3 regions of the Pseudoalteromonas sp. SR45-1 genome follow, and region 1 is predicted to be linked to each of the others. Evidence: predicted binding sites of a transcription regulator. Region 1 holds the regulator's gene; each other region holds the start of a gene.

Region 1 (3,267 bases):
TTGATGGTTATTTAACTGCAGTAAAATATCAGCGACAGCTTGCGTGTCTTGCAGTTGATAACTTTGCCACAACGACACAAGTGTATCTGTAGTTTTACCTGCAGCAGATACCACAACACAGTCGCCCGGCTGAGTATGCCCAATAATTATTTTAGCTACGCTTTGATAGCGCTCACTAGAGCTTAAGCTTGAACCACCAAATTTATGTACACAATTGACCATATTTATACCAATTCGCTTAATTAAGTTGTCTATTTTGAGGTAAGAAAACCGTATCGATAACAAGGCAAAAATTTCGTTATTTAGTTGTTCTATATTAGGAATTTTTAACGATGTTATCGTGCGGTTTAATCCCTCAAATTGATTAGGTATTATTGCGGATTGGTATTAATTACCAAAGCGCTGGACGGGCTGCACTTAATTTAACGTTTCCACCAGAAGTGCCAGCACCTTTGCCTACACGGCCAACATTTTTATTTTGCCCTGGTTTTACAAGTTCAAATACTCGTTTAAAGTCAGCTATTAAATCGTGTATATCTTCAATCCCAACCGAAATACGAATAAGCGTATCGCCCACACCCGCTTCTAAACGTGCCTTTGCCTCCATACCTGCGTGCGTCATAGTTGCAGGGTGACAAATTAAGCTCTCTACGCCACCTAGTGACTCAGCTAAACTAAACGTTTTAAGGCTAGTTAAAAATTCTGCCGCGTCGTTTATATCGCCTTTAATATCAAAACTAACCATGCCACCAAAGCCAAGTTGTTGTGCTTTAGCAAGTTCATGTTGAGGATGCGACTCAAGTCCAGGATAGTAAACTTGGCTTACAAAATTGGAACTTTCAAGGTACTCAGCTATTGCTAGCGCATTTTCTTGGTGCTGCCTTAAGCGCACATTTAAAGTACGTAGACCACGAAGCGTTAAATAACTATCAAAAGGGGCGCCCGTAATACCAATATTATTTGCCCACCAAGCAAGCTCATCACCAAGCTCTTGTGTTGCAGCAATAACAGCGCCGCCCACTACATCTGAGTGCCCGTTAATATATTTAGTAGTTGAATGCACCACAATATCTACACCAAACTTAATAGGGTTTTGTAAGGCAGGAGACAAAAACGTGTTATCTGCGGCAACCAATGCACCGCATTGCTTAGCAACATCGGTAACCGCTTTAATATCGGTTAAACGAAGTACTGGGTTACTTGGAGTCTCTATCCAAATAAGCTTAGGTTTAATTGCTAAAATTTGTTGAAGGCTTTCTTCTTTTGTTAAATCTAATACTTCAAGCTTCAATAGTCCGCGTTTTTGTAACGATGTAAATAAACGATAGCTTCCACCATAACAATCATGTGGAATTACTAACGTGTCGTCACTGTTAAGTAGCTGAGTAGCTAAATGCACGGCAGCCATACCAGTGGCCGTAATTATGCCACGAGCGCCACCTTCAAGCTTAGCAAGCGTCTCTGCTAAAATATCACGATTAGGGTTACCACTGCGGCCATAATCATACTCACGCTTAGTATCAAAGTCGGCAAACGAATAAGTCGTTGATAAATAAATTGGCGGCACCACTGCACCATGATGTTTATCAGCATCAACGCCGTTACGTACAGCAATGGTCGCTTTGTTTTTTTCGCTCATATTCGTCACCTGATTAATTTGGATGTTTAGACGTCTAAAAGAGTAAGTTATCCGTTTTAATAAGTCAAAGTATTTTAAAGCTCTAGATGGCTAAAGTTAGGTAAGGCGTTTGCTAGTATCACATTTTAGCTCACAAAAGTGAGCTTATTTTTACATTCCAAATAGGCTTATTAAGATAGATCGGTATCTATTATTTGACTATCTTTTTTAAATCGATAGAATTTCACGCATATTTACACGCTTTTTATACCGTGTGAGAAATTAATAATCTGAGGCAACGATACATCTTATGGCTAAATGGAATGGTGAGTATATTCACCCATACGCAGAACACGGGAAAAAATCAGAGCAAGTTAAAAAGATCACCGTTTCGATCCCACTAAATGTATTAAAAGTTTTAACGGATGAGCGTACGCGTCGTCAAATCAACAACCTTCGCCATGCAACAAATAGTGAATTGCTATGTGAGGCGTTTTTGCATGCATTTACTGGTCAACCTTTACCAAATGACGATGACCTACGTAAAGACAACGCAGAAAAAGTACCAGAAGAAGTTAAAAAGATAATGCAAGAAATGGGTTTAGAAGTGCCTATTTTAAACGAAGAATAAATCATTACCTTTTTAATCAAAAAACCTCAGCATTGCTGAGGTTTTTTTGTTTAAGCGTTATATATTACGCCATATAGTTTTCAGGCAAGTCAATTTGCGCAACACCCGACTCTACCGCAGCAAGTGCTACAGCTTTAGCTATACGCGGTAGTAAACGCGGATCCATTGGTTTTGGAATAATATACTGCGCACCAAACTCTAGCTTATCTACGCCTGCGGCTTTTAAAACTTCTGCAGGTACAGGCTCTTTGGCAATACTACGAATAGCCTCAACTGCAGCAATTTTCATTTCATCGTTAATCGCGCTTGCACGTACATCAAGTGCACCACGGAAAATAAACGGAAAACATAAAACATTATTTACTTGGTTAGGGTAATCAGAGCGCCCTGTTGCCATAATTAAATCATTGCGTGCGCCGTGTGCAAGTGCAGGATCGATCTCTGGATCTGGGTTTGAACATGCAAACACGACCGGCTTTTCTGCCATTAGTTTTAAATCTTCGGCAGCTAACAAGTTAGGACCCGAAACACCAACAAACACATCAGCATCTGCAATTACATCTTGCAATGTGCGTTTATCGGTATTGTTAGCAAAAAGCTGTTTATATTCGTTTAAATCATCGCGACGAGTATGAATAACACCTTTGCGGTCAAGCATATAAATGTGTTCACGCAGTGCACCACACTTAATTAACAGTTCCATACACGCAACTGCAGCAGCGCCTGCACCTAAACATACAATTATTGCATCTTCAATTGATTTACCTTGTACTTCTAGCGCATTTAACATGCCGGCAGCCGTAACAATGGCGGTGCCGTGTTGGTCGTCATGAAAAACAGGAATGCTACAACGCTCTATTAATGCTTTTTCAATTTCAAAACACTCTGGTGCTTTAATATCTTCAAGGTTAATACCACCGAATGTGTCAGCAATATTGGCCACCGTGTTAATAAAGTCTTCTGTTGTTTTGTGCTTTACTTCAATATCAATAGAATCAAGCCCTGCAAAACGTTTAAA
Region 2 (3,267 bases), on a different contig from region 1:
AAATTTATCAGGTAAAACCATGGAGGAAAGCCTTCAAATAATAATAAAAATTTCAATGTTGTATTGTAGTGGCTGACGGGTGAAACAGTCAACGAATGCTGTATAGAACAATACACTTACCTAAGCGGTACTTTGTTTTGATTGCTCGTTAAAAACACTACTATTACAGGATTTCTATTGTGTAAAATTCTGTAATCTATTGTTTTATATTGTTCAAATACATTTCATTTTTAACAAAAGTGGTACAGTATATTTACAAGCTGTAAAGTATAAGCAAGTTATATAGGCAGGCCACACTTAGTTTGTTGTTAAACATCACATTATTAAATATTACAAAGGTTTAAAGGAATGAACATGAAAATAGTTACAAGGTTAGGGGCATTACTTTTAGGTTTATACTCATTTTCGAGCCAAGCAGACATACTCCACGTAAATGGTTATTACCAAGGAATAGGGATAGGGTCTACGCAAATTGATGTATACGAGAGTGATAGCATACAGTTTACAACGCTTTACGGCCGGTTTGGATATCAGTTTTCGCGTTACTTTGCATTAGAAGGGCGTATAGGTTTTGGGTTAAATGATGAGTCAACGCCTCTAAACGGAATTGTTTACACTCAGAACCCACAGGACGGTTCGCTGAGTTCAGAATTCATTAAGAGCGAAATCGATTCAAGCCTTGATTTGCAAACAAGTATATTTGTAAAAGCTAATTATCCAATTTCATCTCGAGCTGATGTGTTTTTATTTGGTGGCTATGGTAGAAATAAATTAAGTTACAATGAAGGCGACTTAAAAAACCTTGCAGAATCAATAACTGGTACAGATACAAATTCTACGCTAATAACTGAGCAAAACTACGATGAAGGCGGCGTAACGTACGGAACCGGCATTGACTTTAGGCTAACTCAACGCTGGCAAGTAAGTGCTGAATACCAATATTTTGATACAAATGAAGGCGATATTTACGCTCTTAATTTATCTGTAAATTATCGTTTTTAATTATAATAGCGCTACTGATTTTAGTAGCGCTATTTCAATTCACTAAAACAAAGTACTTCAATATAAATGCATTCCCTCTCATCTATAACTTTTAGTAAATCTTAAAAAAATCATGAATAAATTTCATTTGGACATCTATACATCTAGAGGTTGATATTTTTTACTTTCAGTTCATAATTAAGCCTCGGTTTTTATGAGCAGGAGTAAAGTATGCCAATTACAGTAAAAGACGAGTTGCCGGCAATTGCACGTTTACGTCAAGAAAACGTATTTGTAATGCCAAAAAGTCGTGCAAAAACGCAAGAAATACGCCCAATGCGTTTGGCTATTTTAAACTTAATGCCTAATAAAGTAGAAACCGAAGTTCAGTTTATTCGCTTACTTGCCAACTCACCTTTGCAAGTAAACGTAGAACTACTGCGCCTCGACACTCACCGCAGTAGCAGCAACTCAGAAGAGCACCTTGATACCTTTTACCGTTACTTTTCTGAGGTTAAAGACAACAATTACGATGCATTAATAGTAACCGGTGCGCCACTTGCCCATTTAGAATACGACGATGTAGCGTATTGGGATGAGCTAAAGGTCATTATTGATTGGGCTGAGCAACACGTTACCTCTACGTTATTTTCGTGTTGGGCAGCGCATGCAGCGTTATATCACCGTTACAATTTAAAACGCGATTTAAAAGACGATAAACTGTGTGGCGTATTTACTCACCAGTGTTATTTTGATCACGGTGCACTGACTCGCGGATTCGACGATACCTTTTTGGTACCGCACTCACGCTACGGCCATATTGATATAAATAAAATAAACGCCTGTGAAGAACTCGTTGTACTGGCAGGTTCTGAGCGAGTAGGTGCTTACTTACTTAAAAATAAATCGGGTAGCCAAGTGTTTATAACCGGCCACCCAGAGTACGACGCCGACTCGCTAAAAGCAGAATACGAGCGCGATTGTAAAAAAAGCCCTAATGCACCAAAGCCCGAAAATTACTTTCCGGATGACGATGCAACCAAACAACCTTCAAAAACGTGGCAAAGCCATGCTTTTTTACTTTTTTCGAACTGGTTAAATTACTACGTGTACCAAACCACACCGTATGATATTAATTTAGTTAGCCAAGACGTGAGGACTAACAACTATGCCGAATAACGCGCCTACAAATAATAAGCAAGCCGAAATAAGTGCCGCATTAAAAGAACGCATTTTAATTTTAGATGGCGCTATGGGCACCATGATCCAAGATCATAAGCTAGAAGAAGAAGACTATCGCGGAGAGCGTTTTAAAGACTGGCATGTATTAATTAAAGGCAATAACGATTTATTAAGCCTAACCAAGCCCGACTTAATCACTGATATTCATCGTGGTTTTTTATCAGCGGGCGCCGATATTATCGAAACCAACACGTTTAACTCGACCACTATTTCGATGGAAGATTACGACATGGCAAACCTAAGCCGTGAAATAAACCTAGAGTCGGCTAAATTAGCACGCGCAATTTGCGATGAATTTACGGCTAAAACGCCAGAAAAACCGCGCTATGTAGCCGGTGTTTTAGGGCCGACATCTAAAACGTGTTCAATTTCGCCAGACGTAAACGATCCGGGTTACCGAAACGTTACTTTTGATAAGCTAGTTACTGCGTATGTAGAGTCTACCCTTGCATTAATGGAAGGCGGCGCCGATTTAATACTAATCGAAACTATATTCGACACGCTTAATGCAAAAGCCGCCTCGTTTGGTGTAGAAGAAGCCTTTGAACAAGCAGGGCGCACATTACCAGTTATGATCTCGGGCACTATTACTGACGCTTCTGGCCGTACGCTTTCTGGGCAAACAACCGAAGCATTTTATAACTCTATTCGCCATATTAAGCCTATTTCGATTGGTTTAAACTGCGCGCTTGGCCCTGATTTACTGCGCCAATATGTAGAAGAGCTTTCGCGCGTGTGCGAAACCTTTACATCGGTACACCCTAATGCGGGCTTGCCTAATGAGTTTGGTGAATACGACTTAGAAGCGCCTGAAATGGCAGCCGAAATTATCGATTGGGGTAAATCGGGCTTTATTAATATAGTAGGTGGATGTTGTGGCACCACGCCTGCGCATATTCGTGCTTTTGCAAAAGGTCTAGCGGGCGTTAAACCACGCCAATTGCCAGAGCTTGAAGTACGCATGCGTTTATCAGGCCTTGAAGCCTGTAACTTAAATTAAGGAGCCAACATGACCCAACAAATAGCAGTATTTACTAATGTCGG
Region 3 (3,267 bases), on a different contig from region 1:
GTATTTAAGGTTCGATTTTAAATCACTGAGCTTTTGCTCATCAACAAGCTCAGTGCGTGCTTTTGCATAAGTGCGGTTAATGGCATCGCGTGCAGTGGCTAAATCATCTGCATTTTCTACTTTAACAAATACGTGTAATAAACCCGGATCTTTAGTCTCTGGGTTATAAGTAAACATTTGGCTGGCAATTTGTTTGTCGACCACTAGCTCTTGATATAAATCAGAGTTATTTGAAAAATAAAGCTGTGAGATTAAATCAAGTGCCGCTCTGTCTTTTTTAGCAGGCTCCCACGCAGCGCCTTTGTACGATACGAGTAACCAATGCCCTGGTAGCGCTTCATCTTGCTGGTGCAAATATTTTGGTGCTTGTTGAACAGGCTCGGCTTTAATGTCGGCAACATAGTTACCCTTTTTCCAGCTACCCCAATGCTTTTTAACCATTGCCATTGTTGCTTGTGGATCTACATCGCCCACAATAACAAGTGACACATACTCAGGCTTATAAAATTTAGCAAAAAACTCTTTTCCGTACGCCATTTGATCAGGCATGGCTTCTATGTCTTTAAAAAAGCCCATAGTGGTGTGTTTATAAGTATGCTTATCAAACGCTTCTTCGCGCACAGCGCTTAATAATTTACGAATTGGGCTCGCGTTGTTTTTTAAGTACTCACCTTTTACCGTTTGCGCTTCGGTTCTAAATTGCTCTTCGGTGTAGGTTAAATTTTGAAAAATATCAGCTTCAAGCTCAAGCACTTTATCAAGATGCTGTTTTGAAAAGTTTAAATGGTAGTTTGTGTAATCGTTTGTTGTATAAGCGCGGTTATCAACACCTGAATTTTTTAATATGTCTGAATATACGTCTTCAGGGTATTTTTGTGAGCCTTTAAACATCATGTGTTCAAAAAAGTGAGCAAAACCTGTTTTGCCCTCTTCAACTTCGTTACGCGACCCTACCGATACCGGAATTTGCAGCGACACGACATCAGGGTAATCGGTTTTAACAACCATGACACGTAAGCCGTTTTCTAGCTCTTCAATTAAATAATCTTGCGAAAAAACACGATCATCAGCTTTATTTACTTGTTCTTGTTGTGCTGTTGTTTGCGTGCTTTGGTTTTGTTGCATGGCGCAACCCGTTAACGCCAGCGATACCGCTAAGCTGGTTGCTAATAATTTAAATTTCATTGTTGTCCCTTTTTAAATTGAGCAAATTTGTTGTTAGATTTAATACTAACTCACCCTCGATTATGCCCCAAAGCCAATAAATATAAGAGTCCCAAGGGAATTTATTATGTAAACAACTGTGTCAATTATAAATTATGGGAACAAGCACTATGAATAAACATCATGTTAATTGAAAAATTTTCACTAAATAAATCTATCTAGACGTCTAAATGGCTGCTATATTAAATCCATCAAAACGCACTTGGCTGGAATGAGGATTATGGCTTTATCATTAAAAGAGAAAATAGAGGACACCAACCAAGGTGTTTATCTTATTGGTACTACCCCGCCTAAAATAGGCACCGATAAAGCGCAATTAAAAACTATTGCAGAAAAGCTATTAGGTCGCTTACACGAAATTGAATACGACGGCGTAATAATTTACGACATTCAAGACGAAAGCAGTCGAACCAATCAAGCGCGCCCGTTTGCGTTTAAACAAACCGTTGATCCGCGTGAATACAGCCATTTACTGCGTAATTTATCTGCACAAGATGTAATTACTTATAAAAGTGTGGCGCAGCGTGGCGTAGGCGAATTTAAAGATTGGCTAAGTGAAACTAAAAACGACTACGATTTACAAAATGTAGTTTTAGTAGGTAGCCCGTCATCGGTAGGCGATATAAAGCTAAGCCTGCCAGATGCGTATAAAGCATTGGCTGAGCAATCAGATGATTTCTTTTTAGGTGGCGTTACAATTGCCGAGCGCCATTCAAGTAAACGAAATGAGCACGAACGATTAATAGAAAAAACAGCACAGGGTTGTAAGTTTTTTATATCGCAAGCTGTTTACGACGCACAAGCTACTATAGAGTTAATTACTAGCTACGCACGTACATGTAAAGCACAGGGTATTACACCTCAACGTATTATATTAACGTTTACCCCGTGCGGCGGCGAAAAAACCTTAGAGTTTATGCAATGGTTGGGTATCTCAGTGCCAGAGGCTACAAAATGGCGCATGCTTGATGCAGACAATACATTAAGCGAATCAGTTCGTATTTGCCGCGAGAACCTCGACTTAATACTTAAAAGCTGTGCACATTTAGACGTGCCGTTGGGCTTAAATATTGAAAGCTTAACAAACCGTAAAGAAGAAATTGATGCATCAATAAACTTATACCGTTTATTAAAAGCCATTATGGAATTGAACCTTGCGGAAAAGCTAATAGCTTAGAGCTTGAGCCTAAACCAATTCACACCCTTCTTGGCAAGCCTAGTGGCTTGCTTTTTTTATTAATCTTAAATTAAAAATGGTTATGAGCTTTTAATTAAGCCTATAATTTCACCTCTCTTAACTTGCTGATTGACCGAGTAATTCATATAGCAGTACTATCACTTAATTGTTAACGATAGAGCGTTAACAATTTTCTGTAAATGATAACTGTGGATAGGGAGATCAGATAAATGGAATCAATTAACTTAACACTCAAAGTTATAGGTGAACTATACGCAGGTAGCTGTTTAGAGTTGACAGCGAACAACGCTCTCTCCAACATTTCTAATATTATAACTTATATAGCAACAGTGTTAGTTACACTAACGGCTATCGCGCTTCCGCTAACACAACAGTCATTGCAATGGATGGAAGACAAGTACGATTCTGAAAGTGTAGTTAAATACTTAAATGACAAAGCCCCCATTCAAGCTAATTCAATAGTACCAAAAGTACTAATATACTTACTGTTTTCGCTAATCTTTTTTTTGGCACATGAGCTTTTAACAATACCTTTAAAAGCGTTCCTCTTTATCACTATCATTACCTATTTTGCATATGTCGTAGTAATGTATTCTAGGTATTTTGCATACGTATTTAAGAACCTGAGTAGTACAACGTATATATATGACAAAATATTAGAAAAAACTGAGAGTTTAGATGAAATCACAGTCACTGAAATTGCAGTTTTAATGGATATTGAAAAAGTTAGATTAATCAAAAAACAAGAAATTAATGAGTTAAGTAGTCAAGCTAGGGATCTTGGGCATTTATTAAAAAGTTCAGATATCCATGAATCTATTGAAAGTATGAATACCTATCTTAAT

What was found. The regulator MetJ, encoded in region 1, represses methionine synthesis genes. The targets are predictions, from matches to a motif close to TAGACGTCTAGACGTCTA.
Positions count from the first base shown of each region.
Region 2: the regulator MetJ is predicted to act here: its motif matches at 1,131-1,148, upstream of metA (homoserine O-succinyltransferase).
Region 3: the regulator MetJ is predicted to act here: its motif matches at 1,384-1,401, upstream of H5089_RS03640 (methylenetetrahydrofolate reductase).

Region 1 covers NZ_JACJDR010000008.1:143,707-146,973, forward strand. The annotation lists gene metL (bifunctional aspartate kinase/homoserine dehydrogenase II) at 1-222, opposite strand, end outside; gene metB (cystathionine gamma-synthase) at 392-1,639, opposite strand; gene metJ (met regulon transcriptional regulator MetJ) at 1,929-2,249, shown strand; gene H5089_RS10200 (malic enzyme-like NAD(P)-binding protein) at 2,314-3,267, opposite strand, start outside.
Region 2 covers NZ_JACJDR010000010.1:11,132-14,398, reverse strand. The annotation lists gene ettA (energy-dependent translational throttle protein EttA) at 1-21, opposite strand, end outside; gene H5089_RS11515 (porin family protein) at 355-1,002, shown strand; gene metA (homoserine O-succinyltransferase) at 1,213-2,160, shown strand; gene H5089_RS11505 (homocysteine S-methyltransferase family protein) at 2,150-3,223, shown strand; gene metH (methionine synthase) at 3,233-3,267, shown strand, end outside.
Region 3 covers NZ_JACJDR010000002.1:261,846-265,112, reverse strand. The annotation lists gene H5089_RS03645 (pitrilysin family protein) at 1-1,185, opposite strand, end outside; gene H5089_RS03640 (methylenetetrahydrofolate reductase) at 1,445-2,401, shown strand; gene H5089_RS03635 (hypothetical protein) at 2,632-3,267, shown strand, end outside.